3 regions of the Limimaricola sp. AA108-03 genome follow, and region 1 is predicted to be linked to each of the others. Evidence: riboswitches for the same ligand, from Rfam matches in the RefSeq annotation. Region 1 holds a riboswitch; each other region holds the start of a gene.

What was found. Region 1 has a riboswitch for cobalamin ahead of ACRAQ3_RS14255 (CbtB domain-containing protein). Riboswitches for the same ligand answer to the same signal wherever they lie in the genome.
Region 2: another riboswitch for cobalamin. It lies ahead of ACRAQ3_RS15920 (iron chelate uptake ABC transporter family permease subunit); the one in region 1 lies ahead of ACRAQ3_RS14255 (CbtB domain-containing protein).
Region 3: another riboswitch for cobalamin. It lies ahead of ACRAQ3_RS20685 (hypothetical protein); the one in region 1 lies ahead of ACRAQ3_RS14255 (CbtB domain-containing protein).

What each region holds. Positions count from the first base shown of each region.
Region 1 is NZ_CP193755.1:2,919,994-2,930,263, reverse strand. Features, by position in the region: gene ACRAQ3_RS14275 (GNAT family N-acetyltransferase) at 1-414, opposite strand, end outside; gene cobW (cobalamin biosynthesis protein CobW) at 411-1,475, opposite strand; gene ACRAQ3_RS14265 (DUF1636 family protein) at 1,521-1,850, shown strand; gene ACRAQ3_RS14260 (CbtA family protein) at 1,847-2,524, opposite strand; gene ACRAQ3_RS14255 (CbtB domain-containing protein) at 2,535-2,705, opposite strand; cobalamin riboswitch at 2,741-2,963, opposite strand; gene ACRAQ3_RS14250 (chromosome segregation SMC family protein) at 3,127-6,582, shown strand; gene ACRAQ3_RS14245 (MauE/DoxX family redox-associated membrane protein) at 6,923-7,660, opposite strand; gene ACRAQ3_RS14240 (lytic murein transglycosylase) at 7,742-8,944, opposite strand; gene cbiB (adenosylcobinamide-phosphate synthase CbiB) at 9,009-9,890, opposite strand; gene ACRAQ3_RS14230 (threonine-phosphate decarboxylase) at 9,911-10,270, opposite strand, start outside.
Region 2 is NZ_CP193756.1:56,837-67,106, forward strand. Features, by position in the region: gene ACRAQ3_RS15895 (IS110 family transposase) at 1-723, shown strand, start outside; gene ACRAQ3_RS15900 (IS110 family transposase) at 856-1,779, shown strand; gene ACRAQ3_RS15905 (hypothetical protein) at 2,290-2,523, opposite strand; gene ACRAQ3_RS15910 (hypothetical protein) at 2,563-3,048, opposite strand; gene ACRAQ3_RS15915 (NAD(P)H-dependent oxidoreductase) at 4,539-5,129, opposite strand; cobalamin riboswitch at 5,643-5,860, shown strand; gene ACRAQ3_RS15920 (iron chelate uptake ABC transporter family permease subunit) at 5,821-6,039, shown strand; gene ACRAQ3_RS15925 (iron chelate uptake ABC transporter family permease subunit) at 6,092-6,313, shown strand; gene ACRAQ3_RS15930 (DMT family transporter) at 6,463-7,359, shown strand; gene ACRAQ3_RS15935 (MFS transporter) at 7,524-8,711, shown strand; gene ACRAQ3_RS15940 (DUF475 domain-containing protein) at 9,073-10,158, shown strand.
Region 3 is NZ_CP193762.1:25,886-36,155, reverse strand. Features, by position in the region: gene ACRAQ3_RS20715 (hypothetical protein) at 1-106, opposite strand, end outside; gene ACRAQ3_RS20710 (TniQ family protein) at 865-2,598, opposite strand; one part of gene ACRAQ3_RS20705 (IS3 family transposase) at 2,669-3,549, opposite strand; one part of gene ACRAQ3_RS20705 (IS3 family transposase) at 3,549-3,822, opposite strand; gene ACRAQ3_RS20700 (FecCD family ABC transporter permease) at 3,965-4,966, opposite strand; gene ACRAQ3_RS20695 (ABC transporter substrate-binding protein) at 5,017-5,964, opposite strand; gene ACRAQ3_RS20690 (ABC transporter ATP-binding protein) at 5,968-6,762, opposite strand; gene ACRAQ3_RS20685 (hypothetical protein) at 6,759-7,037, opposite strand; cobalamin riboswitch at 7,147-7,365, opposite strand; gene ACRAQ3_RS20680 (hypothetical protein) at 7,566-8,759, opposite strand; gene ACRAQ3_RS20675 (NADH dehydrogenase ubiquinone Fe-S protein 4) at 8,756-9,358, opposite strand; gene ACRAQ3_RS20670 (HdeD family acid-resistance protein) at 9,377-9,988, opposite strand; gene ACRAQ3_RS20665 (ATP-dependent Clp protease ATP-binding subunit) at 10,043-10,270, opposite strand, start outside.

The DNA of each region.
Region 1 (10,270 bases):
AGCGTAATCGCCGAACGGGCCCCGCACGGCGAAGCCGTGCCTTGCATAGAGACGATGGGCGGCGGCCAGCTTGTCGCCCGTCTCCAGCCGGATAAGCGGCAGCGCCTCGTCGCGGGCCGTCCGCTCCAGCCGGTCGAGGAGCAAGGCGCCCACGCCGCGACTACGCGCCGCCTCGGCCACGAAGACCGATTTCAGCTCGCCATAGCCCGGTTTCACGTGAAGCGCGCCGCAGCCCAGCGGCGCGTCGTCCTCGTAGGCCGCGAAGAAGCGGATATCGGCGGCGTCGAGCGCCTCGATCGGCAGGAAGTGGTTTTCCTCGGGCGGGTAGAGAGAGCGCATCAGCGCCTGGCTCGCCTCGACCAGCGCGCGCGGACCGGGATCGGTCGCGCGCGCCCGTTTCACGGTGACGCTCACGCCGCCAGCGCGGCCTCGATCGCCGCGCGGTCGAGCCCTGCCTCGCCGATCACCACCAGCCGGGTCTCGCGGGGGTCGGCACCGAAGGGACGGTCGAAATGGGTGTCGACGCGCGGACCCACCGCCTGCAGCGTCAGCCGCATCGGCTTGCCCGTCACCGCGACGAAACCCTTGAGCCGCAGGATGTCATGCGCGCGGATCACCTCGGCGACCTGCGCGGCAAAGGCCTTCGGATCGGTTACCTCGGGCCGCGTCACCACGAAGCTCTCGAACTCGTCATGGCCGTGATGGTGCGCGGCGTCGTGGTGATCGTCGTGCTCGTCGTCGTGATCATGGTGGTGATGCACCTCGTGGCGCGCCTCCATGTCGGCCTCGGCCGCGGCCCCCTGTCCGAGCAGCACCTCGACGGGCAGCGCGCCCATCGCCGCGCGCACCACCTGCACGCCGGTGCGGGCCTCGGATTTGAGCTTCGCGGCCAGCGCCTCGGCTTCCTCCGCGCCCAGGAGGTCGGTCTTGTTGACGACGATCATGTCGGCGGCGGCGATCTGGTCCTCGAACAGCTCCGACAGCGGCGTCTCGTGGTCGAGCCCGTCATCGGCGGCGCGCTGGGCGTCGATCGCGGCGATGTCGTGGGCAAAGCGGCCCTCGGCCACCGCCTTGCCGTCGACCACGGTGACGACGCCGTCGACGGTCACGCGGGTCGAGATGCCGGGCCAGTTGAAGGCGCGGATCAGCGGCTGCGGCAGCGCGAGGCCGGAGGTTTCGATCACGATGTGGTCGACCGGCTCGTCGCGGTCGAGGAGCTTTTCCATGGTCGGGATGAAGTCGTCCGCCACGGTGCAGCAGATGCAGCCATTCGACAGCTCGACCACGTCCTCGTCGCGGCAGCTCTCGATGCCGCAGCCCTTGAGGATGCCACCATCGACGCCGAGATCGCCGAATTCGTTGATCACGAGCGCGATGCGCTTTCCGCGCGCGTTCTCGAGCAGGTGACGGATCAGCGTGGTCTTTCCGGCGCCGAGAAAGCCGGTGACGACGGTGGCGGGGATCTTTGCGGGCATCGGGGTCATCCGTTACTGGTCGGTGCCAAAGCACCGGGGGTGGAAATGGACTGCATCACGATCTGCGCGACCTGCGCTGCGCCGGGGCAGGCGCCACGTGGCGCGGCGCTGGCCGAGGCGGTGGCCGAGGGTCTGCGCGAGGGCTGCGTGCTGCGCCTCGTCGATTGTCTCAATCTGTGCCATTCGCCCGTAGCCCTGTCGATCCGGGGGGCGGGCAAGACGGCCTATCTCTTCTCCGGGGTGGACCCGGCCACGCAAGCGGCCGAGATCCGTGTTCTTGCCGATCTCTATGCCGAGGCGCCCGGCGGCGACATCACCGATGCGCGGCCGCTGGGCGGGCTCAGGCACCGGCTGGTGGGGCGCATTCCGGGCTAGGCCTCGCGCGACCAGATCCAGCCGGCAGCGAGACCGAGGAACGCCCAGGCAGCGGCCGAGACCCCGAGCGCGCGCGCCGAGAACATGGCAGCCAGCTCCGGTGCGGCGCTGCCGAAGTAGCGGTCGAGATGCGGCGCGCCGATCAGATGCGGCACGGCGATCAGCGCCACCCCGCCAGCGAGCCAGGCGGGGCCGCGACCGAAGGCCATCAGCGCGAGGCCCAGCGCGGTCGCGATCACGCAAAAGGCCCACCAGGTCTGGCGCTCGCCGATCTCGGCGGCAAAGGTGCCCGGCAGTTCCGGCGGCAGCCCGAAGGCCGGCGCCAGCGACAGCGCCACGAACCCGCCGAGCCCCCACAACAGCCCGCGCCGCGCATCCACCTCGACGCCGCGCCGGGCCGCGAGCGCGAAGCCCGCCGCCAGCACGAAGCCGAAGCCGATCCAGCCGATAATGTTGATGGCGAGCGTGCCCATATGGCGCCCCATGGCGTCGCCCAGCGGCGGCGCCCCGGCATCCGAGCCGATATGCCCATCCGTGAAATGCGCCCGCGCGCCGGACTCGTAGAGCTCGGCTTCCATCAGGAGGGGCACGACGAACCACAGCTGCAGGAGTGCGGCGAACACGCCTGCGGCCAGGCCGGCGAACAATGCGCTGGCCCCGATCTGTTTCAGCATGATCGTGCGATCAGTGGCAGGGAAAGCCGGTGGCGTGGCGCGAATCATGGGCCACGTCATGCATGCCGCCGGCGTGGCTGAAGCCCGCGGCGAAGATCAGCCCGAGGCCGAACACGGCGGCGAAGGCGATGGTGGCGATCTCGGAAAGCGCGCCCGAGGAAGCGATGGTCTTGGTCGTCATGTCAGTTCTCCTGTCCCGTCCACCCGACGGGGTCCTGGGTTTCATCGTGCAGGGCCGGTCTCCTGGCTCGCGGGTCGTGGCATCCCTCCACCTTCCCGGGATCTCTCCCAGTGGCTTCGAAGGGGCGCTCACCGCTTACAGTCGCGGGGGCGGCTGCGGCCGGGGGCCTCCTGACTGGATCGGCCCCTTCCGCATTCCCGATTTCCTCCCCTCGGGCGCTTCGCGTCGCATCGGGGAACCTTGCACCTTCGTTCTGCGCTGTCGCACCGCCCCGCGTCAAGCGCCAAGCCTTGGTCGAACGGCTCGGCCGTTGCGGGCGAAACGCGGCGGAACCCCGCGCGCAAAGGGCCGCGCGCGTTGACTTCGCGCCCCCCTTTCCCGCATAGGCGCGCGACCACGAGCGCGAACGAGGGCGGCTTTCATGCGATTCTCCCGGCTGCGGCTGAACGGCTTCAAGAGCTTCGTCGACCCGACCGATCTGGTGATCGATGACGGGCTGACCGGCGTGGTCGGGCCCAATGGCTGCGGCAAGTCGAACCTGCTGGAGGCGCTGCGCTGGGTGATGGGCGAGAACCGCCCCACCGCGATGCGCGGCGGCGGCATGGAGGACGTGATCTTCGCTGGCGCCGCGACCCGTCCCGCGCGCAACCACGCCGAGGTGACGCTCTCCATCGACAATGGCGAACGGCTCGCGCCCGCCGCCTTCAACGATTCCGACACGCTGGAGATCGTGCGCCGCATCACCCGCGATCTCGGTTCGGCCTACCGGCTCAACGGCAAGGAAGTCCGCGCCCGCGACGTGCAGATGCTCTTCGCCGACGCCTCGACCGGCTCGCAATCGCCCGCCCTCGTGCGGCAGGGCCAGATCTCTGAGCTGATCAACGCCAAGCCGACCGCGCGTCGCCGCATCCTCGAAGAGGCGGCGGGCATCTCCGGCCTGTACCAGCGCCGCCACGAGGCCGAGCTGAAGCTGCGCGGGGCCGAGCAGAACCTGTCCCGCGTCGACGACGTGGTCGAAAGCCAGGCGGCGCAGCTCGCGACGCTGGCGCGGCAGGCCCGCACGGCGGCGCGCTACCGCGAGATCGGCACGGCGCTGCGCGCGGCCGAGGGCCTGCTGTTGTGGCTGCGCTGGAACGCCTCCGAAACGATGCGCCGCGCCGCTGAGGAAGAACTGCGCGAGATGGCGCAGGCCGCGGCCCGGGCCGACGGGCTCGCTGCCCGCGCGGTCGAGGCGCGCGCCGCCGCCGAGGCCGCGTTGCCGCCCCTGCGCGAGGAGGCGACGATCGCCGCTGCCGTGCTGAACCGCCAGGAGGCCGAGCGGGATCGGCTGCTCGATCAGGAAAAGCGGGCGCGGGGGGCGATCCGGGCCCTTGGTGCGCGGATCGAACAGCTTGACCGCGACATGGAGCGCGAAAGCGTGCTCGACCGCGACGCGGGCGAGACGATGCGCGCGCTCGAGGCCGAGGCGGCGGAGCTGGCACAGGCCGGGCAGGGGCACGAGGCGCGGCTGGCGCAGGTCGAGGCGGTGGCCCGCGAGGCGGGCGAGATCCTGTCCGAGGCAGAGCACGCCCAAGGCCAGCGCACCGAGGACACCGCCCGGCTCGCGGCGCGGCATCAATCGGCGCAGCGGCTGGTGGCGGAGGCCCGGGCCCGCATCGCCAAGAGCGCCGAGGCGGCGACGCAGGCGAAGGCCCAGCTCGACGCCGCAGGCACCGCCGCGTCACAGGCCGAAACCGTGCTGGCTGCGGCCGTCGAGGCCGAGATGCAGGCGAAGGTCGCGGCCGAGGCCGCCGAGGCCGATCTGGCCCGGGCCGAGACGGAGCGCGCGCAGGCGCAATCCGACGAGGCCGAGGCGCGGGCCGCCCGCGCCGGCGTCGAGGGCGAGGCCAAGGCACTGCGCGCCGAGGTTGCCGGTCTGGCGCGCCTGGTCGAGCGCAGCGACGACAAGGGCCAGCAGCTTCTCGACCTGCTGAGGGTCGAGCCGGGCTTCGAAAAGGCGCTGGGCGCGGCGCTGGGCGACGAGTTGAAGGCCCCCTTGGTCGATGCACGCGGCACGACCGGCTGGGCCGAGCTGCCCGGTTACGACGCCGACCAGCCGCTGCCCGAGGACGCCGAGCCTTTGGCGGGCCTCGTCCATGCACCGGGCCTGCTGGGGCGCCGGCTGGCGCAGGTCGGCGTGGTCGCGCGGGATCGGGGCGCGGCGCTGCAGGGCTGCCTGAAGCCCGGCCAGCGCCTGGTCAGCCGCGAGGGCGATCTGTGGCGCTGGGACGGCTACCGCGCCGGGGCCGAGGACGCGCCCTCGGCGGCGGCGCTGCGGCTGGAGCAGATGAACCGACTCGCGGCGCTTCGCGGCGAGTTGGAGGTGATCGAGGCCAAGCTGGAAGAGCTGACCGAGCGCCATGCCGACGCGGCGGCCGCGCTGGAGCGCGCGAAGGAGGTCGATGCCCGCGCCCGCAGCACCCGCCGCGCGGCCGAGACGGCGCTTTCCGAGGCCGCGCGCGCGCTCAGCCGCGCCGAGGGCGAGAAGGGCCGTGCCCAGACCCGCCGCGATGCCGCGAGCGAGGCGATGGGCCGGCATGAGGCCGAGGGCCGCGCCGGACGCGAGGCGCTGGTCGAGGCCGAGGCCGGGCTGCGCGATCTCGATGATCTCGACGCGGCGCGCGAGGCCGTGGAACAGGGCCGCCAGTTGGTCGAGGCGGCGCGGATCACCATGATCACCCGCCGCTCCGAAGCCGACGAGATCCGCCGCAACGGCGAGGCCCGGGCGCGGCGCGCCGAAGCGGTGGCGCGCGAGCTCGAAGGCTGGCGCGAGCGCGCCGAGACCGCGCGGGGCCGGGTCGGCGAGTTGACCGCGCGCCGTAGCGAGACCGAGGCGGAGCTGGAGCGCGCCCGCGAGCGGCCCGAGGCGATCTTTGCCGAGCGGCGCACGCTGGATGCGGGCATTGCCGAGGCCGAGGCGCGGCGCGACGCAGCCGCCGAGGCGCTGCGCACGGCCGAGGGCGCGCTTTCGGATGCGCAGGCCGCCGAACGCGCCGCTGAGCGCGCCGCCTCCGAGGCACGCGAGCGTCGCGCCGCCTCCGAGGCACGCGCCGAGGCCGCCCGCGCCGCCGCGACCCAGGCGGCGGAACGGATCGAGGAGACGCTGGAGACCACGCCCGAGGCGCTGTTCGAAACGCTGGAGATCGGCGCGCTGGCGCCGCCGCCCACCGAGGAGGTCGAGGCCAAGGTCGCGCAGCTGCGCCGTCAGCGCGACGCGCTGGGCTCGGTCAACCTGCGCGCCGAGGAGGATGCCGAGGCGATCCGCACCGAGCATGACGGCCTCGTCGCCGAGAAGGCCGATCTCGAAGAGGCGATCCGTACGCTGCGTCAGGGCATCGGCAGCCTCAACCGCGAGGGGCGCGAGCGGCTGCTTGCGGCCTTCTCACAGGTCAACGAGAACTTCGGCACGCTGTTCACGCATCTGTTCGGCGGCGGCGAGGCGCGGCTGACCCTGGTCGAGAGCGACGACCCGCTCGAAGCCGGGCTCGAGATCCTGTGCCAGCCCCCGGGCAAGAAGCTCTCGGTGCTGTCGCTGCTGTCGGGTGGCGAACAGACCTTGACCGCGCTGGCGCTGATCTTCGCGGTGTTCCTCGCTAATCCGGCGCCGATCTGCGTGCTCGACGAGGTCGACGCACCGCTCGACGACGCCAACGTCACCCGGTTCTGCGACCTGCTCGACGAGATGACCCGCCGCACCGACACCCGTTTCCTGATCATCACCCACCACGCGGTGACGATGGCGCGGATGGACCGGCTCTACGGAGTCACCATGGGCGAACAGGGCGTGAGCCAGCTCGTGTCGGTGGATCTGCGCAAGGCCGAGCAGATGGTCGCCTGACAGGTTGCTTCTAGGACGAAGCAACTCGTGATTGAAGAACCAAACAAGAACACTTGAGATAATTCGCCGTATTTGGCAAGACTTCCTCCTGCCGCGACACTTCGCGGCGAGGGGAGGTGATATGCATTGACCGAAGCCAGCTACCGTAAGTGGATGGTGGTCGTCGCAGTGGCAACGCTGGTGCTGACTGCCGTCCGTCTCTGGGTCGGGAGGTAATCCCGGCAAAGAGAAACCCCGCAGAGCGGCAACTCTGCGGGGCCCTGATCAGGGATGAGACATCATCGACCGATCGCTACCGTATGGCCGATATAATGTGCATCGGCTGCGGAATTGTAAAGGCTCAGAGCAGCAGCCCGACCAGCATCCACAGGCCCATCCCGGCCATCATCACGTTCTCGGTGAGCGAGATGAACCCCAGAGGCACGTTGCTGTCGCCGCCGACGCAGGCGCACTTCAGCTCGCGCTTGTCGATCCAGACGGCCTTGATCACCGAGATCGCGCCGACCGTGCCGATGAACAGCGCCAGCGGCGCCGAGAACCAGGTCAGCAGCAGCGCCGTCATCAATACCCCTGCGATCCCCTCGGCCCAAGGATAGACATAGGCATAGGGCACCCAGCGCTGCGCCAGCAGGTCGTAGTTGAGAAACCCGTTGGTGAAACTCTCCACGTCACGCAGCTTCTGCAGCGCCAGCAGGCACATCGAGATCGAGATGAACCAGCCGATGATCTGCCACGCGAGGAAGCTGCCCAGCGCCACCCATGTCACCGCGATGGCGAGCGCCAGCCCCATGCCGAAGATTGCGATCACCGGTTGATAGGTCGTGCCCTCGGGCTTGGCGGGCTTCATGTCGAAATGCGCGCGCAGATCGTCATAGCCACCGATGCGCTCGCCATCGATGAAGGCTTGAGGCGTCGTCTTCACGTCGTGCTCGCGCATGAAGGCGTCGGTCGCCTCGCGCGTGGTCAGTTCGTGATCCTCGACTTCGTATCCCTTTGATTTAAGAAGGTGCAGGGATTTCTGCCCAAAGGGGCAATGATGCTTGGGCATCGACATGCGGTAGAGTTGGGCCTGGGCCATCGCGGGGGCTCCCCTTCGTTGGAGACTTGCCCCCGCAACGCCCTTCCCGCGCTGGAAGGTTCCCGGGCGGTCCTTCGCCTCTCAGAGCGCCTCGAGCAGCGCCGGGGTCGGCCAGGCATCGGCCGGCAGGCCCAGTCGCTGCTGTTCGGCCTGCACCGCCTGTCGGGTCATCTCGCCCAGAATGCCGTCGGCGCCGCCCACGTCGTGGCCCCGCGCCTGCAGCTTTTCCTGCAACCGGACCATCTGCTCGCCCGAAAGGCCGGGGGCCGGGTTGCCCGCGTCATAGACAGGTGCGCCCTCGAGCCGGTTGGCGAAATAGGCGGCAGTGGTGACGTAGACGAGGCTCTGGTTCCATTCGAAATAGACCCGGAAGTTCGGATAGGCGAGGAAGGCGGGGCCGTCCTTGCCCATCGGCAGCAACACCGAGGCAGGCAGATCGGCGGCGCCGAGATCGCCATTGCGCGCCGAAACGCCGAGCGCCTGCCATTCCGAGACGGGCCGTTGCGTATCGAGCCCGGTCTGGCTCCAGTCGAGCGTCTCGGGCACGGTGATCTCCTGCAGCCAAGGCTCACCCGCGCGCCAGCCGAGGCTCGAGAGCATCTTGCCGCCCGACAGCAGCGCGTCGCGGGCCGAGCCCTTGAGATCGACGCGGCCATCGCCATCACCGTCGACGCCGTTCTCGATGATGTCCTCGGGCAGCATCTGCACCTGACCGATCTCACCCGCCCAGGCGCCGGTGGTCGAGGCGGGGTCGATGCCGCCCTGCGCGTAGAGTTCCACGGCGGCGAGGAGTTGCGGGCGGAACAGTTCCGGGCGGCGGCAGTCATGCGCCAGCGTCGCCAGCGCGTTGACCGTGTTGAAGTCGCCCTGTACCGCGCCGTAATCGGTCTCGAAGGCCCAGAAGGCCAGCAGCACGCCACGCGGCACGCCGTATTCGGCCTCGATCCGGTCGAAGGTCGAATCGTATTTCTCGGCATTGGCGCGGCCATTGGCGATGCGGTTCTCCGAGATCAGCCGGCGCGAGAAGTCGATGAAATCGCGCTGGAACACGCCCTGCGCGCGGTCGGCCTGCAGCACCGACTGGTCGGGGCGCACGCCCGAGAAGAAGGTGTTCACCGTATCGGGCGCATGGCCCATCGCGGCGGCCTCGGCCTTCACCCCCTCGACCCAGGCTCCGAAATCGCCGCCGCAGGGCGGCTTGGGGCCGGTGGCTTCCTGGGCCTGCGCGAAGGCGGGTAGGGCCGCGAGGATCAGCGGGGCGGCGAGACGGGCGGTATGACGCATGGGTGTTTGTCCTGACAATTGCGGGTCGCGGCGGAGCCTGACAGCGGCCACCGGCGGGGGCAACTCACGTCCACGCCAGCACGATCACCACGCAAAGTCCCGCCGCCCATGCCTTCCACAGCATGGCGCAGGCAGCCTCGACCGCCGCCGCGCCGATCTCGCGCAGGCCTTGCGGATGGACCCATGGAAAGTCCTGCATCCGGCCGTGATAGGCGCGCGGGCCCGACAGCGCCACGCCCAGTGCGCGCGCCATCGCCGCCTCGGGCCAGCCGGCATTGGGCGAACGGTGCATCCGGGCATCGGCCGCGATCTCGCGCCAGGGGCCGGGGCGCCCCGAGACCAGCCAGATCAGCAGCGCGGTCAAGCGCGCGGGGATCCAGTTCATCACGTCGTCGAGCCGGGCCGAGGCCCAGCCGAAGCCCTCGTGGCGCGGCGTGCGGTAGCCGATCATCGAATCGGCTGTGTTGACGATCTTGTAGATCAGCAGCCCCGGCAGCCCGCCGATCAGGAACCAGAAGGCCGGGGCGGTGACGCCGTCGGAGAGGTTTTCGGCGGCGCTCTCGATCGCGGCGCGGGCGACGGCCGCCTCGTCCATCGCCGCCGTGTCGCGCCCGACGATCATCGAAACCGCGCGGCGCCCCTCGGCGAGCGATTGCCGTAGGCCGGTGGCCACGGCGCGAACGTGATCGACGAGGCTGCGCTGCGCGAGCAGGATCGCCGGGACGAGGATCTCGGCAAAGGGGCCGGGCAGGGCGGCCAGCGCCTCGCCCAGCGAATAGGCGCCGAACACCAGCGCCGCACAGGTCAGCATGCCGCGCCCGCGCGCGGGGCCGCCGGTGTTGAGGCTGCGATCAAACCAGCCGACCACCCGCCCCATCAGCACCGCCGGGTGCGGCGCACGGCTCCAGATCTCCTCGGGTTCGCCGAACACCGCGTCGAGCGCCATGGCGATCAGCAGCCAGAGGCTCACAGCGCGGCCTCGATCTGCCCCCAGCGATCGGGGGCGGGCAGGCCGAGCCGCAGATGCGTGGCCGACCACGGGAAGATCCGGCTCCAGACATGGCCGCGGGCCAGCCGTTCCTGCCAGGCCGCCGCGTCCTCCACCTCGTAGAGGCGGAACAGGTCGGTGCCCCCGGCGACGCTCGCCCCCCGGGCGGTCATCATCGCGTCGAGCCGCGCCGCGTCCGACCTCAGCCGTTCGCGTGTCGTCCGGGCCCAGCCCTGATCCTCGAGCGCCCGCGCCCCGATCGCCAGCGCCGGTCCGGAGACGGGCCAGGGCCCGAGGCTCTCGGCCAGCGCTTCGATCAGCGCGGGCTCGGCGATGGC
Region 2 (10,270 bases), on a different replicon from region 1:
GGCCTTCGCTTCGCACGGGTCAATCCGCGCCAAGCCCGAGAGTTCGCCCGCGCGACGGGCGTGTTGGCCAAAACGGATCGGGTCGATGCGCGCATACTGGCTGATATGGGGCGCCTCTTGCCTCTCGAGGTTACCGCGCCGCCTCATCCGGATCGGGCCCGACTTTCTGATTTCCTTCGTCGCCGCAGGCAGTTGGTCGAAATGCGGAAAGCCGAAAAGGTGCGTCGCCACAGCGCCGGCCAGCCAGCAATCCTGCGCGAGATCGAGACGATGATCGCGCTGCTCGACCGCCGCATTGTCATCATGGATCGCAAGATTGCGGCTCTGATCGGAGACAGCCCCGAACTTACCGAGCATGCGGAGTTGCTTCGCGCCGTGCCTGGGATTGGACCGACGGTGCTGGCAACGCTTCTCGGCGAACTGCCCGAACTCGGCAAGCTCTGTCGGCGTCGGATCGCCTCTCTCGCCGGGCTCGCTCCACATGCCCGCGAGAGCGGCACATGGCGCGGCACACGACGTATATGGGGAGGACGACGCAAAGTCCGCGAGGCTCTCTACATCGCGGCCTTGAGCGCGTCCCGCCGCGTGCCGCTCTTGATTGCCATGCGAGATCGAATGAAGGCTGCCGGCAAAGCCCCCAAAACAGTTCTCATTGCCGTTGCCCGTCAGCTCCTCGTCATCCTCAACGCCATGATCCGAAACAAACAGCCCATTCGCCTCTAAGAAACGACACAGTTGCCCCCAGGGTAGAGAGCCCGTGTGGGAGCAAGGGCCCCTTCCGCGTCGCGATTAACCTGAACAGTTGCTTGGGACGGCTGACTCCGATCCCGCATGACATGGACAGGAGCTTTTACCATGCCACAGACCGTCATCGGCTGCGACCTTGCCCGCGGCTGGATCGATACGCATGCCCTGCCGACCAAGGTGGCCGTGAGGGTCAATAACAATCCGGACAGCATTGCCCGCTGGGCCGCGTCCTTGCCTGCGAACTCTCTGGTCGTCTTCGAGGCCACCAGCGGTTGCGACACTCTTCTGATCAAGGCGCTCTGCGACCGGGGCCTTCGCTTCGCACGGGTCAATCCGCGGCAAGCCCGGGAGTTCGCCCGCGCGACAGGCGTGTTGGCCAAAACGGATCGGGTCGATGCGCGCATACTGGCTGATATGGGTCGTCTCCTGCCTCTCGAGGTTACCGCGCCGCCTCATCCGGACCGGGCCCGCCTTTCCGATTTCCTTCGGCGCCGCAGGCAGTTGGTCGAAATGCGGAAAGCCGAAAAGGTGCGTCGCCACAGCGCCGGCCAGCCAGCAATCCTGCGCGAGATCGAAACAATGATCGCGCTGCTCGACCGCCGCATTGTCACCATGGATTGCAAGATCGCCGCTCTGATCGATGACAGCCCCGAACTTATCGAGCATGCGAAGTTGCTTCGCGCCGTGCCCGGGATCGGACCGACGGTGCTGGCGACGCTTCTCGGCGAACTGCCCGAACTTGGCACGCTCTGCCGGCGTCGGATCGCCTCTCTCGCCGGGCTCGCTCCACATGCCCGCGAGAGCGGCACATGGCGCGGCACGCGACGCATATGGGGAGGACGGCGCAAGGTCCGCGAAGCTCTCTACATCGCGGCCTTGAGCGCTTCCCGCCGCGTGCCGCTCTTGATTGCCATGCGAGATCGAATGAAGGCTGCCGGCAAAGCCCCCAAAACAGTCCTCATTGCCGTTGCCCGTCAGCTCCTCGTCATCCTCAACGCCATGATCCGGAACAAACAGCCCATTCGCCTTTGAGTAACTACACAGTTGCCCGACGGCATCGGTCTGCCAAGGTGGATTTGTAAAAGTCCACATCGGAGGGCGGCCCCATCATCAACGCCGTCCTGCACATGAAAAAAGGACATGAATGAGGGGGGGCTTTTCCTGGGTAATGCCTGTCAGGCCTAAGCCTTCCTATTATGGTCAAGGGAACTCAACCTTGAACACCCGGATATGCCGTCCTAAGAAATTTGTGGGAATCGAAGTTTCACTGGCCTTGGCAAGAAAAGCTGCGCTTCCCGGTTCTGGAGCGGAAGCGCAGCCTTCTTGGAATGACACATCGTGGGCAGTGACCCAAAAAACGCAGCAGCGGCGAGAAAGTTCCGGCGGCCATGACCCATTTCCCGTGGCCGGAGAAAGCCACTCGAACCGGAGCGGATACAATTCGTCTATGCTCGAACGAGGAGGATCTGGCCACCCGACATTCAACGGTCGACCAGCTTACGAGAAAGCCCGAGCCGGTTGCAGCTCCGCGTCAGGTAGCAGTCATTCGGTAACGGCAGGATCGACCGTCTCTACCTCCGCTTCATTCTCGGTTTCCTCGATAAGGGCGGGGTCTGCTGTTTCGAGGCCTGCCTCTTCCGGATCGAACAGCCCGAAGAGCCAGCCCAGCAGTAACAGTCCGAGAAGTGCGGCGAGCGCGATACCGATCCACTTGCCCATGCTGTTGGCCTTATTGCCACCGGCGTTCGTTACCTTGGGATCGCGATAATCAGCCATGTTGATGTTCCTTTCTATGTCATCAACGCTCTCAGAGCGTCAGTCGCGTCGCTCGTTCAGCCGAGCGCTCCGCCTGTAGGAACGGGTGTAAGGGTCTGCATGATCAGGATCGCGTTGCGCGATCCGATCCTCGTCGATCCTGCGGCCCGTTGGATCGCTGTGAGGATAGAGCTCCGCCGTGTGGAACTCTGCTGACCGCTGATCAAGATCATAGGCCTCCGATTCCGGTCGCCGCATGATTTCCTGCACACGTTCGATCTGACCTTGATCGACTTCCGCGGATACCACGTAATCTCCGTTGCGGACGCTCTGCTGGTATGTTCTCAGGTCTTCATCCGGCAAATGCAGGTCGTATAGCTGGTCGAAGTAACGGTGATCTCCACGCGCATCCCCTGTGAGAACCCTATTGTCAGTATCGGGGATGACATGAATGTAGCCAGGCGAAATACCAAGGCTTTTCAGCTCTTGGCGCACGAGATCGGCAGTAGCATAGGTGCGATAGATAGCCGTGACATTCCTGTGCATTTTTCAGCCCTCCATAATGCCACTACAAGGCAGAAGCTCCTTGCGGAGTTCCACTGCCTTGATGCTCGGAGGCCGTCCTCGGTCGCTGAACTGGCCCCCGTTTCGACCGGACCCTCAGACGTAACCATGAAGACTTAGGCATATGCCTGAGCATGTGTTTATTTCTGACTACGAGATCATCACCGGCGCCGGTCGCAGGCGCCGCTGGAGACTTCTCTCCGACGCCGTGAACGCCGAGACCTCTTAGCCTGGCTCGTGCCTTGGCAACATTCGAATGTTGGCGAGCAGAAGTCCAGATGCACGAGCAAGTCCGGTCAGCGAGTATCCGACGCTTGCTGATCACCGACGCAATGGCGGTGGTTCCCAGGTGCAACTTGCAACCACCCGCAGAGAGCTCTCGGCCAAGCCGCATTCTCATTCTGGCCCGCAAGTCGAGAATGCTAGTGGCGATTGCCCCTCTGAGCAAGAAAGCCCGGATGCTCTACGCCATGACGGCAAAAAGCGATGAGCTTTGAGGGTTACTGCTTCTGCCGGAGTGGCGGCGGGTAGGGCGCTCGCTCGAAAACAGCTGGAGAAGCTGCTGTATGAAAACGATCGGACATTGCCCGTCGTCAGATACCCTGCGCTCCCTCGCCGCCGGTTTCTCTCCTGACTTTCTGTTTGTGGCTCCGCTCCGGACCGGTGCGCTCGATCTCCGGCATCTTTGCCTTGGTGCCTTGAACGTTTTGCGGATGCGGGAGGAAGGCAGGTCACTGTTGTCGCCCAGCCGGGCGGTAGGAAGCCTTGGAAGAGGCGATGAGAGAGCGTTTCGGAACCGGACGGGCGACCTTTCCTAGGAAGGGGTCTCGAGTGCGCCGGCGGCTGCGTGACCTCCATGTATTCCTACGGGCAATTGCAAGCGGACGCCCTCTTGCCGTTGGCGGAATTTGCCCTTGGCCTCGGCTTGACAGTGACCAGCCTGGTTCAGGCGAGGGGTGTCGGCATGGGGGCAGGGGTCAGCCTCGCTCCAGGTGTTGACGGCACGTATTGAATTCCGCAAGGGAACTATTAAGGGGCCGGAAACGATGATAGCTGCTCCCGGATGACATGAAGCTCCTTCGGTAGGGAAGCCCATGAAGTGCAGAACCTATAAGAGCAACATCATTCCGATGCCGATGCGGCCCTTTGTTCTCCTCTCGTGGGCCTTGATCGTCGGGGGCACGGCGATGATGGTCCTCGCTGGAGTTCCCGTGATCATCATCGCCACAGCGCTGCTTTTGTTCATCTGGTGGTGGAGGCTGAGTTGAAGCCGTCCCAGCGTATCGGGTCGGGCAAGCCATGCAGCTCCCTCTGCATTCAGGCAAGGATCGACGGACCGCGCCCGCGCCCCGAAGCAGTATAAACCATCAAGGCGTTTGTGCTGGCTCGCCTTGGCGGCGCCCTGCGCCTTTACAGGGGAGCGTAGTAACCATGTGGGACGGGCCAGCACATCCTGCTTCAGGGCGCGCTCCTCACTGCATCAGCTTCTCGGCGTATTTCACTAGTCGCTGCGCTTGGAACGCCACAGACTTCTTGCCTGTCTCGTCCAGCGGACCGGGCGTGCAGGAATAGCCATAGGGGTTGCCGCCGTCCTCGAACTTGATCGGGTCCGAATAACCTGGTGGCACGATCACGGCCCCCCAGTGCATGGCAGTGACGTAAATCGATTGGATCGTCGTCTCCTGTCCGCCATGGGGGTTCTGTGCGGATGTGGTCGCGGTCACGGCCTTGTTTGCCAGTGCGCCCGATTGCCACAATGGCCCCAACGTGTCGACGAATGCCCGGAACTGGCTGGCGGGGACACCGAAGCGCGTTGGTACGGAGATGAAGTAGCCGTCGGCCCATTCCATGTCGTCTAGCGATGCTTCGGGAATGTCTTTCATCCGCTTGAGTTGCTCGCGCCAAGCATCTTGGCCGTTCACCACCTCGGCCGGGGCCGTCTCTCGGCAACGGCGCATGCGCACTTCGGCGCCAGCAGCTTCCGCTGCCCCGGCCGCTTCAAGCGCGACACCGTGGTTGGTGCCGTAGGTGGAATAGAACAAGACGGTAATCTTGGTGGGCATCTCGGTATCTCCGGTTGCAGGATCTCCCGCCGAACGGTTCGCAAGACAAAAGGATCCGGTTCTTGCATAGATCCGTCACCCTAGGAGAAACGGCAAAGAGGGATGTTGTGCGAGCGGCCCAAGAGCTCATGCGACATAAATCGCGCGGTGTGCCCTCTCGCCCGCCTTGCCAACCGCCGTGCGTCGGGTAAGCTTCTTCCTGTTCCATGCCGGAATTGCCCCGGCCTCTCCTCTGATCCGCAAGGGGAGGGGCCGGCCCCCTCCTTGGGCATTCGTGTGCAGGGCCGTCAGCGGGCTATGGGTAGGTCGTCGACCTGTCCCATTCGGAGAACGGCCGTCGTGGAGCGGCTTACCCCTCCAACGATTGATGGCCTGAATACCACCCGCCTTACAGTCTTTGAGGCTGGCCGCCCGACACAGCATTGGCAGGCACCGATGCGCAGAACTTACAAAGTCCCCCGTTAAAACAGATATTACGTGCAGATCATGCCATGCTCTTCGCGGGCGCAGCATGGCATCTCGTCCCACGATGGTTTTCGAAGGCGACGCGGGGTGACACGGGAATACGGTGTCGTGGAGCCAGCAGGTGCCGACTCCGTGACTGCCCCCGCAACTATGAGCGGCGAGCGATACCGAGGATACCACTGGGTGTCATGGCCCCGGAATGGTCGTCATGGCCTAAGCCAATGCGATGATTTTCCTTGGCGATCCGCGCGCTTCGCATACCGCACTGTTCTGGATGCTGGGTGGTCTCGGCTTGGCGCAATGGTCGCACCTGGTGTTCCCCGCCCTCGTGTTCTCCCTCTGCGGACCATGGCTATGGCTCAGGGCACAGGATCTTGACGCAATGACGATCGGTGACGAAACCGCCGCAACGCTCGGTATTCCGGTTGCAAGGTTCAGGCTCTAGGTTTTCAGCGTGGGTGCGTTGCTGACCGGCGTGATGGTCGCTTTTTCCGGGGGTGATCGGCTTTGTCGGGCTGATGGTCCCCCATCTCGCGCGCATGATGGTCGGCGGCGGCAACACCCGGGTGCTGCCGCTGTCGGCGCTGCTCGGCGCGTTGGTACTGATCTGGGGCGATCTTGTTGCCCGCATCCTGAGGGCGCCGCAGGAACTGCCGGTTGGCGTGGTCACCGGCTTCGTGGGCGGGCTGTTTATCGTCTGGCTGCTGGGGCGGCGATAGGCGAGCGATCGTTGTTCACTGACTGTGAGCGCTGTTGAACGGTGATGACGGCCCTGTCCCCAGTGCACGTGCTTGCAGAGCTGGGAAAGCCCGTCGCCCTGCGCTAGTGAAGCGCGAGGACCCACGCTGCGGTTGAGGAGCACGCGAAGATGACCCCCAGCATCGCCCGGCCATCGGGCACCGCGCCGCTCTATGCCGCCCTGTGGATGATGGGCGCGGTGACGGCCTTCACCTCGATGGCGATTGCGGGCCGGGCCGTGTCGATCGAGCTCGACACCTTCGAGATCATGGCGTGGCGGTCGCTGATCGGCATGGCGATCGTTGCCATTGTCCTGAGCCTCGGGCGCCGCTGGCACGAGGTGACGCCGCGCCGCCCCGGCCTGCATCTGGCGCGCAACATTGCCCATTTCGGCGCCCAGAACCTGTGGTTCTATGCGCTGGCCTCGCTGCCCTTGGCGCAGGTCTTCGCCTTCGAGTTCACCGCACCGCTCTGGGTGCTGGTGCTGTCGCCGCTGCTTCTGGGCGAAAAGCTGACGCGGCCGCGCGCCATCGCGGCGATCCTCGGCTTCCTCGGGATCGTGATGGTCGCGCGTCCCGGCGCCGCCCCGCTCAGCCCCGCGCTTCTGGCCGCGGCGGGCTGCGCCCTGGGATTTGCCTTGACCTACATGCTGACCCGGCGCCTTACGACGGAGGCCCCGGTGGCCTGCATCCTGTGGTGGATGACCGTAAGCCAGACGGTGCTCGGCTTTGCCTGCGCCGGGTTCGACGGCGACATCGCCGCCCCCTCGCAGGCGGCCCTGCCCTGGATCGGCGTGATTGCCGCGGCCGGGCTGGGCGCGCATTTCTGCATCGCCAACGCGCTGCGTCTTGCGCCCGCGACCTTGGTGATGCCGTTCGACTTCCTTCGCCTGCCGGTCATCGCGGTGGTCGGGCTGGTGCTCTACGACGAACCCATCGGGCTCCTGATGCTGATCGGCGTCACGCTGATCCTCGGCGGCAACTACCTGAACATCCGGGCCGAGGCGCGGCGGCCCGAGGCGGCCTGAGCTTGTGGCCCCCTCACCCTGCCGTGGAAGACGGCCGTCAAACGACACACACGCCCCTCTTGGGAGGCGAGCCCAACCTGACCTGTTGCAACTCCTGCCCCTTGCGGTCGCCGGTGCCGCGCATATGGTCACCCGGCTTAAAGGGTTCGGATGGAGGCGACGTCATGACAGCTGCGGCTCGTTCTGGAACCTACCTGGCGGTTCTGTCCGTTCTCGGGATCACGCATCTCCTCAACGACCTGATGCAGTCGCTGATCCCGGCCGTCTACCCGATCCTGAAAGCCTCCTACGCGCTGGACTTCGCCCAGATCGGGATGATCACCCTGACCTTTCAGGTCGCCGGCGCCCTGCTACAGCCGGTCGTGGGAATGGTCACGGACCGGCGCCCGGCGCCCTATTCGCCCGTCGCGGGTATGATGTTCACCCTCACGGGACTGATCAGCCTCGCCTTCGCGGCGAGCTACGCGATGATCCTGATGTCGGTGGCACTCATCGGCATCGGGTCCTCCATCTTCCACCCCGAAGCAACCCGAACCGCGCGCTATGCGGCCGGCGGCCGGCAGGGGTTGGCGCAAGGCATCTTTCAGGTCGGCGGGCAGACCGGTGGCGCTCTCGGCCCCGTGCTGGCTGCCTTCATCGTTGTCCCATGGGGGCAACCAAGCCTCGCCTGGTTCGCCCTGGCAGCTCTGACCGCGATGATCCTGCTGACGTGGATCGGCCGTCAACAGGCCCGGATCAGCGCCGCATTCGCCCAGCTTCGTGCCCAGATCAAGAAAGGCTCCGACGCGCCCCAGCATTCGCGTTCGACCGTTGCGGTCGGCCTCGTCGTCCTGACGCTGCTGATGTTCATCAAAAACGCCTATGGGGAGAGCTTCCGGTCCTTCTACACGTTCTATCTCATCGAGCAGTTCGAGGTGTCGATCCGCACCTCCCAGATGATGCTGTTCGTCTTCTTGCTGGCCGCCGCCATTGGCGTCCTGATCGGTGGCATCGTCGGAGACCGCATCGGACGGTATCGCATCATCTGGATTTCGATCCTGGGTCCGCTGCCACTGACCCTGCTCTTGCCCCATGTCGACCTGTTCTGGACCGGTGTGCTGACGGTGATGATCAATCTCATCATGGCCAGCGCCTTTGCCTCGATTCTGATCTACGCGATGGAGCTCCTGCCGAACCGCATCGGGCTCATCGGCGGGCTGTTTTACGGCCTGAACTTCGGCCTGGCCGGTATTGCCGCCGCGATGCTCGGGGTTCTGGCCGACAGCTATGGCGTCGAGACGCTGTACCAGATCTGCGCCTTCCTGCCCTTGGCCGGCCTTCTGGCATGGTTCCTGCCAAGGATCGAGCATTGACGTCGTCGACGAAGGCCGTGCGATAGACTGTGCATGAATACCTGTGTTCGAATGGCCGTCGCCCATGATCCTCGGTAAGGGAACTGGCTTCCCAGTCTGGTACGGCACGCCGTGCGCTAGCTATGGGGTAAACGCAGGGGCCATGGCGCTTGCCGACAGCCTAGAGCCCTGAATACTGGATATCGGTGTGGCCGGTCTTGAGTTCGCCGTTGACAGTTTCGCGTCCCGGAACCGTTTGCGCTTTTCCGAAATACCCCTAAGCATGCAGCACGAACCCGATGACCGGGCCCCTCTGGCGGAAGTGACGGCGCTTCCGTGATGTCGGCATCGAAATCGATCTGCCTTCATCAGGATTCCCGCCATGTCTCATACTCGCACGCCTGCCTCCCACGGAGGGGCAGGCCCATCGCAGCGGGGCGTTCTGCGCCACTTTCGCTGGGCCTTCGCCGTCACCGCGATTGGTCTCGCCTTGGGGGCCGCCCTGGGCTGGCAGTCCTCCGGCACCCTGGGCGGAATGGCGACGGTCTTCATGATCTGCGCGGTGCTCGCGGTTCTCGAGATCAGCCTGTCTTTCGACAATGCGATCGTGAATGCCAACAAGCTGAAGCAGATGACGCCGGAATGGCAGCACCGCTTCCTGACCTGGGGCATCCTCATCGCCGTATTCGGCATGCGGATCGTGTTCCCGCTGCTGATCGTCGTCATCGCAGCGCGGATCGGGCCTTGGGAAGCGGTCGTTCTCGCCGCGTCGGACCCCGATCGATACGCCCGCATCATGCAGGAGGCGCACCTGCCCATCGCCGCCTTCGGCGGCACCTTCCTGATGATGGTCGGCCTGTCCTTCTTCTTCGACAAGGAGAAGGACGTGCACTGGGTGCGGTGGTTCGAGCGCAAGATGGCGCAGTATGCCACCATCCGCGGGGTGGAAGTGGCCATCGTTTTGCTGCTCGTGCTCGCTTTTTCAAGTCAGCTGCAAGAGGCGCAGAGCGAGATCTTCTTTCGCTCGGCCATCTGGGGGCTTCTGACGTTCCTGTGCGTCGAGGTCGTCGGAGGGCTCCTCGACCATTCCCGCGAAGCGGCGACGGCCGGGGCGAAAGGTGGGCTCGGCGCCTTTCTCTACCTTGAGGTTCTGGATGCGTCGTTCTCGTTCGACGGTGTGATCGGGGCCTTCGCCTTGAGCCAGAACCTGTTCGTGATCGCGATCGGGCTGGGCATAGGCGCAATATTTGTCCGCTCGATGACCATCATGCTCGTCGAGAACGGTACCTTGACCCAGTATCGGTATCTCGAACATGGCGCGTTCTACGCGATCATCGCCCTGTCGGTCGTGATGTTCGCCCAGTCCCTGGTTCACATTCCGGAGGTCATCACCGGGCTGGCCGGGGCCGTGCTGATTGGCATCTCGCTTTGGTCCTCGATTGCCTGGAACCGCCAAAACACGGCGTAGAGGAGGAAAGCCTGCGCGCGCGGGGCCACCCATGCGATGAGGAAAGGTCCTTCCATCAGGAACGCTGCGTGCAGCAAGGGCATCGTGCTTGGGTTCAGTTCACTGGCCATTC
Region 3 (10,270 bases), on a different replicon from region 1:
CCTCGGGCTCGGCCCGGGCCATGGCCTCCAGGCGCGCGGCCAGAACCTCGGCCCGCATGAAGGTCGAGACAGCGCTTCTCGCCTTATCAACGCGATCGAGGGCCATCAGACAAACCCATGTTATGAGGAAAAATTCTCAGTTTAGATGAGGATGGATGGCCCCATTTTCAATTGTCTCGGTGAATAGCAGACGTGTTTCATCAGGCCCTCAATGGAAAGCGTTTGGGGAGGGAAATTCGTCCAATCCGATCCGGCCCTACGGGCGGAACGGAAGCCTCAGCTTCGTTCCGCGGCCTTAAAGGTAAAGGGACTGGGGCCTGTCCCCTCCCCTCCCCTACCAGGCCGATCAAAGCCGCTCGCCTCTTGCCGGTGTTTTCAAACGATCGTATTCCGTAGCCCGATCAAATTGGAGTGGGGCGTGCTATAGCGCTCAAGCCTACGACAGCGACGCCGCGGCCCTGTAGACGCAATAGGCAGACGTCCATGGCTTTAGATGCCTTGTGCCACCGGCTGACACGTGAAAACGAAACATTCTTGTTCAACCTGAAGGCATAGGGCTGAACGCAGCAGCAGTCTTGTTGCTCTACGTGGCAGCTGTGTGGCTCTTGCAGGCAATGAAGCGACCACCAAAATTTGGCCATCAGCCACCTCTAAGTCATTGATTGCTGGTGGGGCCAAGTGGGCAAAATCCGCCGATTTGTCCTTTTGACCACCAATTCGTGACCATCGAAGGCAACGTCGAAAATTCCAGATGCTTGCACTACTTTCTAAAAACATAGGCCACGGTTTCGATCACTGCAAACGAGAAAGGCCGCCCATCGGGCGGCCCATCAAATCGTCTTTTTTGTGACGCGCGATTAAGCATCAAGGCAGTTCGAACGTCGGGATATCCTGTGCCCGATACATATCAAGGCCGATATCAACCTGACCGAGGACTGGTCGCACCCCCCGCATTTTGAGCCGCTTCACCACGTCTTTTTTCTCGATGCCGTTCGCATTGGCGACACGGATCTCGGTCGTATATTCGGACGCGAAGGCCGCGACATGGTCCTCGCTAAATCGGTAGAAACGGTGCTGTCCGTTTTGGCCATTGATCACGATGGGCTGAAGTCGGGGGCTTTCCTCTCGATGCACCAAATCCCATCCCGTGGACTTCGGAAGTTTCAGACGCGCGAAAGCATCTGAAGCAGAGATTCCGGGCAAATGCTCCGCCTTCGCCGTTCGAACTTCGGCCGGATCGACGAGGATAGCGGCATAGCCTTCCTCACCCTGAAGTCGCATGACGTGCTGAAGGAAGCCACCGAGCACGAGATGCACGATTTCTATGCACGTCAATTTTGCCTTCTCAGAAGCTTTCGAAATCGGGACCATCTGTTCCGGTGCCTTGTCCATGGGCCGTGCGGAACTGCGCAGGGCAGTCAGGAACCTGTCGATATCTTGGTTGGCGATGGCCTTCCGGGTTCGCCCGGGGGCTTGGAACCGGCCATCCGCGATCGGATCGAGCATACCCTCGTCGACGAGTTGTCCGGCCTGTGGGCGGCTGCAATTCAACGCCGTTGGTAGCGATTTCATCTTTGTCGAGCGCTGGATTGAAGACGCGACACGCCGTCCGGCAGCGGCATCAAATACGCAATAGGGGGCGCCATTCTTTGCGGCCGGGACGAGCCCGTGGGCAGCAAGGACGTTTCGCAGCGTCCGCGGATTGAGGCCTGTCTCCGCTTTGAGCGACTCCACGCTGTGAAGCCGACGCTCCTTCAGCGTTTCGCCCAGGATCGTCGTGCCAGCAGCGATCTCCATTTCCGCGAAGATATGCTCCCGCATGATGCGCCGGATGTCGCCCGGATCTTTTGTATTCTTTGGCGACGCCAGCCACCTGTAGGGCGCTCCAAGGACATTCCCACGATCAGGTTTACCCCCTTGTTGGAGAAAGTCGGCCTGAACGTTGCGGAGCGCTTCCCGTATGCCCTCTTCTCCTTTTGCAGTGACTTCGTATCCGGCGCGGCCAGCCGCGTCCCATTGGCTCTCGACGAGATCACCGGACGTTGCTTTTGGTCCGAATTCGAGAAGCACTCCGAGTTTCTCGGTGGTGCGAACAGCTTGTTCGAGCGTCTGACTGTCGAGCCACGACGGACCCGGCGCTCCTTCAAGGCGCGCGACGACATAATTTTGCAATGGCGACGGAGATCTCAGCGCAGCCCCGTCTACCAGCTCATCCAGGGCATCGGCGCGCTCCGGCACCCGCAGGGCCAGCTGGTGAAACGAGTCGTCCCACGCAACCTTCTTTCGACGAACAAGCTCAAGGCCATGCACCGGACAGGTTCGAAAAGGTCGAAGCGTCCAGAGAAGTCGGCCTTTTCGGACCAGGGCAGGATCGCCGCCGAGTTTATCATCCTCGCGCAGACATGCCGGACAGAAGACTGTGTAAGGGCTGGCGAAGAATTCTGCGCTGAGTAGGTTCCCGCGGAGATCGAACCAACGGTTTCCAAGGCTTTGAGCCGAGTTGCGCCGAAGATCAGCCACGTCGACGCCCGCAACGGTGGCCAGACGTTCCAAGGCATGATCCTTGCAGCCCAACAACTTACCACCCTTTATTTCGATGTCGCGAAGAAAAGGGCCGAGCGAGGTGCCTTGAGGTGCTCCCCGATCCTTGGACAGGATCTGGCGCCTTCTAAGCTACTCTTAGCTCCTGCTGATCGGGTTGTATGGTGGGGTTTCTCTGCCAGTAGACCACTGCTGGCGGCTGGCCGCCATGGGCGGAATGCGGGCGCTTTCGATTGTAGAAATCGATCCAGTTCCTGAGCCCCGCCCGCGCCTCCGAGCCGGTCTCCCAGGCGTGCAGGTAGACGCACTCGTATTTCAGGGTGCGCCAAAGCCGCTCGATGAAGATGTTGTCGAGGTAGCGTCCCTTTCCGTCCATTGAGATGCGGACGCCGGCGCGTCTGAGCACGTCGGTCCAGGCGAAGGACGTGAACTGGCTGCCCTGATCGGTATTCATGATCTCGGGTAAGCCGAACCGCTGGATCGCTTCGGTCAGCGCCTCGACGCAGAACTCGGCCTCCATCGTGTTGGACAGGCGCCAGGCTAGCACTTTCCGGGTGTGCCAATCCATGATCGCCACGAGATAAAGGAAGCCGCGCCGCATGGGGAGATAGGTGATGTCGGCGCACCAGACTTGGTTGGGCCGCTCCACGCGCACTCCCCTCAGCAGGTAGGGGTATCGCTTGTGCCCCTTGGCAGGCTTGCTGGTATTAGGCTTCTGGTAGATCGGCATGAGGCCCATGAGCCGCATCAGCCGCCGCACCCGCTTGTCGTTCACTGCGTGGTCCTCGTTGCGCAGATGCCGGGCCATCTGCCGCACGCCGTAGAACGGCGTTTCGAGAAATTGTTCGTCGATCAGCCGCATGAGGTCGAGGTTCAGCTCGGTCTCGCCGGCTGGCCGGTAGTAGAACGACGACCGCGAGAGCGACAGCAGCCGGCACTGCCGCCCCACGGACAGGGTCGGATGGTCTCGCTCGATCATGCCGCGCCTCACGTCCCGCCCCAAGGCTTGAGCTTTCTGGACAAAAAATCGTTGGCGACCGCCAGCTCACCAATCTTGGCATGCAGCTCCTTCACCTGCGACTCGTCGACTTCGGGCGTCTTCTTTCCGCCCCGCTCAAAGACCCCTGAAGCGCCCTCGAGCAGAGCCCGCTTCCACTGATGGATCAGCGTGGGATGCACCCCAAACCGGCTCGCCAGCTCGGCGGCCGTTTGTTCGCCCTTCAAAGCTTCCAACGCGACCTTGGCCTTGAAAGCAGGCGCGTGCTGCTTGCGTTTCGACATCTCTGATCTCCTCGTCGGTGAAGATCAGCAGACAGCAGATCGTAGCTTACGTCAGTGCCCTGAAATCGGGGAGCACCTCACTCTCGCTGGCGCCGAGGCTCTGGGTGGTTTGTCGGACGCTGGTTCTCCTCTCGCTGGGTGTCTACCGCCGAGCAAGGAGCCATACGAAAAAGAGCCCCCCGACAAGGCCCGTCACCACGCCGATCGGGAGGTCCTGCGGCGCCATCACCGTTCTGGCGAACAGGTCGCACCAGATCAGGAACACCGCGCCGAGCAGAGCCGAAAGCGGCAAGACGCGGGCCTGGCTGCCGCCCACGACCATACGGGCGACATGCGGGATCATCAGTCCGACGAAGCCGATCACCCCGGAGAACGCCACCATGACCCCGGTCAGCAGGGCGCCCGCGACAAACACCTCGAGCCGGAACCGCGACACCGCGATACCCAGGGTCGCGGCGGTCTCGTCCCCGATCGTCATGGCGTCGAGATCCTGCGCCCTGAGCCAAAGCCACGGGCCGCAGAGCGCGAGCACGAGGGCGGGGAAAGCCAGATGCGACCATTGCGCCAGACCAAGACCGCCCAGCATCCAGAACAGCGCGGTGTGCGAGGCGCGCGGATCGCCGAGGAAGATCATCGCGTTGGCCCCGGCCATCACGATGAAGGACACCGCCACTCCGGCGAGCACCAGCCGTTCTGCCGAGGCCGCGTCCGCGAGACGTGCCACGCCGAGCACCAACGCCATCGCACCGAGGGCGCCGGCGAAGGCGAAGATCGGCACGGTGGCAAGGCCGAGGATCATCCCGGTGTGCAGCAGCGCGGTGATCGCGCCGAAGGCCCCGCCGGAGGAGATGCCGAGCAAATGCGGGTCCGCCAGCGCGTTTCGCGTGACGGCCTGCAAGACCGCGCCCACCAGCGCCAGCCCCGCACCCACAAGCCCGGCAAGGATCGCCCGCGGCATTCTCAAGTCCCAGACGATGGCCTCGTGACCAGCCGGCCAAGTGACCTGGACCAGGCCCGGCATGAGTTGGTTCGCGATGACACCCCAGACCGTCCGGGCCCCAACGGACACCGCGCCGACACCCACGGCGAAAGTGAAGGAGAGCCCGAGCGCCAGAACCGCAAGCCCGAGCGCGGCCGGAAACATACGCGCCCGCCGGGCCGGAGCCCGGCCTGCGATCGACAGGGAGATATCCGTCATCCCCCCGCCTCGGCGAAGGCCCGGGCCAGCACGCCCACCGCCTCGATGTTGCGCGGGCCCGGCGTGGCAGCCACATAGTCGAGGGTGACGAAATTGTCCTCACGCACGGCGGTCATGCCCGCGAAGGCCGGGTTCGATATCAGGAATTCGCGCTTCTGGGCGGCGGTGACCTCGCCGTAATCGACGATCAGGATCATCTCCGGATCGCGCGCGATCACCTCCTCCCAACCGACCGTCGCCCAGCTCTTCTCGAAATCGTCCACGACGTTGACGCCGCCCGCCGCTTCGATGAGCGCGGTGGGCATGGCGTAGCGCCCGGCCGTGAACGGCGTGTCCTCGCCGCTGTCATAGACGAAGACGCGAAGCGGCCTGGCGCCGTTCCCGGCAGCGTCCTTCTGCCGGGCGAGATCCTCGCGCCAGTCGGCTACCAGCCCCTCGGCCCGCTCCGCGACGCCAAAAATCGTCCCGAGGTTGCGAATGTCGGTATAGAGATCCTCGAAGCTCGCCTTGGGCTTCTCCATCACATGCGCGCAGCTCTCGGCGAGTTCGTAGACCGCGATGTCGAAAGGCGCGAGCGTGTCGGGCGTCACTTCGCCGCCGACATTCATGCCGTAGTTCCAGCCGGCAAAGTAGAAGTCGGCATTTGCCCCCAGCAGCACCTCGCGGCCAGGATATTGCGGCGATAGTTCCGGCAGCGTCTCGACATCGGCGCGCAGCCGCTCGTCGAGGGTCTTCCATCCGGAGACACCGGTGTAGCCGACCATGTGATCGCGCAGTCCGAGCGCCAGCATCATCTCGGTCAGGTTGACATCATTCGACACCGCGCGCTCCGGCGCGGCTTCGAAGGTGATCTCCCGGTCGCAGCTCTGCACGGTCACGGGGAAGGCCTGAGCCGCGGCAGGGGCGGCCAGGAGAAAGGCGACAGGAAGGATTCGGAAAGTCATGGGTCAGTAGGTCCGTTCAGAGGCGGCGAGCGAGTAGGTGAAGCGGGTGCGCCCCGAGGGTTCGAGGCGTTCGCGGCGGGCGGTAACGGAAAAAGCGTGGGCCACGGTCGCCGCATCGAGTGCGACATCCGGCGTCCCATGCGCGATTATCTGACCGCGCGAGAGCACCAGCACCTCATCGCAAAGATCGAAAGCGAGGTTCAGGTCGTGCAGGCTGGTGACGATGGTGACATCGAGGCCACGCAGCATCTCCAGCACCTCAAGCTGGTGGCGGATATCGAGATGGTTGGTGGGCTCGTCGAGGATGAGCACCTGCGGCTCCTGCACCAGCGCGCGCGCTACCATCGCGCGCTGTTTTTCTCCGCCAGACAGCGTGCCGAGACGGCGCTCGGCCAGCCCAGCAAGGTCGAGCCGGTGCAGCGCCGCTTCGACGATTCCGGCCTCGCGTGTGCCGGGACCCGAAAGGCCGCGGCGATGCGGCACCCGTCCCAGTCCCGCGATCTCACGCACACTCAGCGCGAAATCCGTCGGTTGCTCTTGGAGCACAGCGGCGACCCGGCGCGCAGCGGCCCGAGGCGTCATGCGCCACAGATCTTCGCCACCGATATGAACCTTTCCGCCATGGGGCCGATGAAACCGGTAGAGCAGCCGCAGCAGCGTCGACTTGCCGGCGCCGTTGGCGCCGACGATGCCCAGCGTCCGACCGGCGGCCAGCTCGAAGCTCACGCCCTTGAGGATCGCCGGCCCATGACGCGGCCCCCAGCTCAGATCGCTGGCGGAGATGGACGCGGCGGTCATTGCCGAACCCGCAGAGCGGCGTGGGTCACGCGGGGCGGGAACACCACCTCGGGTTCAATCCGGAGCGACACGCGGCCGCGCCGTGCGCGCCAGACGACCCGCCGGCCGCAGCCGTCGAGCCGCGTCGTTCCGGTCAGCTCGAAGCCGGGACCGGCGGCCACGGCAGCGAGGTCGACGGCCCGCCCGAGTTGTCTCGACAGTCTATGGGCGCAGCAACAGCTTGCTCGCGAGGTCGCGCCCGCTTTGCAGGTGGTGTTCGATCTGGTCCGGTCCATGCAGCCCTCCGCGCATTCGCGGGGCTTGCGCACAGAGGGACCGGCGATTTCGGTGCGGCAGTTGCCGACGAGCCATCATGGCCTCCTGTCCGGGACACCCCGCCCGGGTTGAGTGACATCAGCGATGGCAGGTCTCCTGACTTGCGGGTCTACGCTTTTCCGAACCTTCCCGGGCTGTGGAACCCAGTGGTCTTCTCGGAAACGCTCGCCGCTCACAGTTGCGGGGGCAGTCACGGATTCGGCGCCTGTTGGCTACACCTCACCGTATTCCCTTTTCATCCCGCGTCGCCCTCAAGGGCCAACGGGAACCATCACCGCAAAGGGATGGCACGCTTTTCCCCTCGAAGGCAATGTCCAATCACGTGCCGGGGGCATCGAAGGCAGGTGATCTTGGAGGAGCGCGTATGCCTGCAATCGGGAGGGTCCGGGTTCTCGGCTTAGGCTGTCCTTGCCCAAGCCGCTAAGCCTCTGACCAAATTCGGAATGCGGTGGAGGAGCGATGTCTGTTTGCCACTGACTGACGGACTGTCAGCCTGCGAATGGCATGCCAAGAAAGGCGATGAGAACTCCAAGCACACCAAGTGCTGCGAAGCCTGTAGCGCCGGCGACGCGGCCAGAAATCCAGTAGCCGGCCGCCGCTACCGCGCTTTGCAGCGCGTAATATCCAGCGAAAGCCCGAGAGGCGATGGTGATGATCTCGAAAACATTCGCTGACCATGTCAGAACGAGACTGATGCCGGCCAGAAGAACGTAGCCGGTTCGCGGGGCGATCTTGCCGCCCGTGAGTTCGTGCAGAAGGCCGCCCGAGCCGGCCGTGTCGGCCACTGCCGCACTGAACTGGGCGGCCAATGCGGCACTTACCAGAAGTGCCGGAAGCACTGGCGCAACCAATTCCATGAGCGAGATGATGGCCGTCTCCCTTTGCGGGATCGTTCCCGCGGGGAAAAGAAAGCTCAGAAGAAGGATGTAGACCATATAGATGCCGGCGGAGACCCACTGCGCGCGGCTCATGGAGGCGATCCGGGTCTGTGGATCATAGTCCTCGCCAAGGTAGCGGGACGTTTCGAAGCCTTGGACCGTAACCAGTAGCCCGAAGATCAGCCACACCGCGTTCCAGCCAGTAGTTTGGATCGGGTTCAAGATTAGATCGCCCGCGGCGAAGCGATCACCGAAATGGATGCCGAGGCCGAGTAGGAGGCCGGCGATGATGGCGAGCTTGAGAGACACGGAAATCTTTTCCAGCCCCTCGAGCGCGGAAAAGCCCCGCGTCCAACCTATGAATGCGATGAAGAGCAACGCGGCAGTGGCAACTATCCGGGCCGTGGCCGGATCGTCATGCGCCGTAAGGCTGACGGAAAAAGCACCCAGCAGGTTCAGGTAGTAGGCGACTGAAACTGCGTAGGCCGTCGCCAGAACCCATGAGGCCGCGCGGTCCAGAACTCGTTCCGCCACGGAGCGCTCTCCGACCTCCGCAATCCGAGCGATATTACGGCGGATGGCCGCCCCGAACAGAATTGCCACTGTGCAAAGCGCCGCCATTGCGATCGGAGCCAGATACCCGAAGCTGGCATCGAGGATCGGACCGATCACGAGAAACCCGCTGCCGATTATCGAAGCGAGGGGTGTCACGGTAGCGCGCCACCCCTTCGAATCGCTAAGACGCGGATGGAAGAGGATGGCCGCGACCAGGCCAGTCGTGGCGATGATCGCGGCGTTGTTCATCCGCTGCCGGCGGGGTCGCGTTTGCCGGCAGCGATGGTCGTGCCGGTCCACGCGGGCGGGTCCGAGGCAGGGAAAGACTCGAGGCAGGCCTCGAGCACGGGGTCCTCAATATCGTTCTGCTCGCCAGCGTTGCTGTTCCAAGCCACCGATGCATCGCCGCCATCCGGAGCAGATGCAATCGTCGGGTGACGCTTGGTCTCGACACCGCGAGTGGCCGCTGTGTCATGACCTTTTTTGCCTGGAGCCTGTTCCCACCAATAGCGCTGTGGAGCGATGCCGGGGTCCATAGCAGGTGCCTCGAGGACGACATACTTCCAATCGTTCCGTTCGGCATGGGCGATGGCGCTGTCCCGATCCGGGAACGTCAGGCGGATCGGGCGGTAGGCGTCCGCACTTGCGGTCCAGCCCATCAGCGGCTCGATCTGCGGCGGCCTGCTCGGTTCGAACTCGAGCACCCAATGCCGGGGCCGCAGCCCGCGCTGCTTGACCGATCGGGCCGGTCGGTAGATGACCGCCATGGGGACATCGGCGGACCGAAGGTCGGTGCCGGGGATCTTCGGCCGGAATGGCGGGCGGTTGTGACGTTGTAGCCGAAACATTGCATTCTCTCCTTTCCCTTACGCGGTTGCACCCGCGTCTGCCTTGAGCCCGCGGCCGCGCAACTTCAGTCCCAGCAGGATCATCACGACGCCGAAGATTGCGGCATAGACGCCGAGGAGCCAGCCGAGGGCCAGAAGGCTTTCCGTCGGGCGGATGGTCAGAAACCACACGACCACGACACCCAGCAGCACCGAGAGGGCTCCGCTGAGACCCAGCCAGATCTCGCCTTCAATCTCCCTGCGCAGCCGGATCGCCGTCGTGATCTCGAGTATGCCCGAGAACACCGACCAGAAGGCGATGCTGGCCCAGAGGAAGACGGCGAGCACCAACGTCGCGACAAAGGGCGTCACCAGCACCACGAGGCCGGTCAGGATGCCCAGGACGCCGCTGACCGCAAGCCATCCCCAGCGTTCACCTTTGCGGATATTCCGCACCGCCGAGATCAGGCCGAAAACGCCATCTGCGAAGGCGAAGGCGCCGAAGACGAGGGTCAGGGTAAAGACCGCCTCGGCCGGCATCAGCCAGGCCAAAACGGCGATGATGAGCGCAACCATGCCTCGCAGAACGAAGGCCCACCAGTTGCGCGACAGAGTGCAGACCGTGTCTGCATCGAAAACCTTGTCGGTCATGGCGTTCTCCTCCTTTCGGTCCCGGCGGCACCCGGGCCGCCGGGAGTTTTCCCATCACTTTGTGGGCGCCTCCTCGGGCGCGCCGCCACTTGCACTTGATGCGTCAGTCTCTGCCGCATCATCTTTCGCGTCGGTGTCTTGAGTATCCGCCTCGGGTTCCTGACGCTCCAGTTTGTCGAAGACGATCTTCTGTTCGTCGCTCGACCAGGAGACGCGGACACGGTCGCCATCCTCGATCCGGCCGCCCAGCAGTTCGCGGGCCAGTTCCGTCTCGAGTTCCGA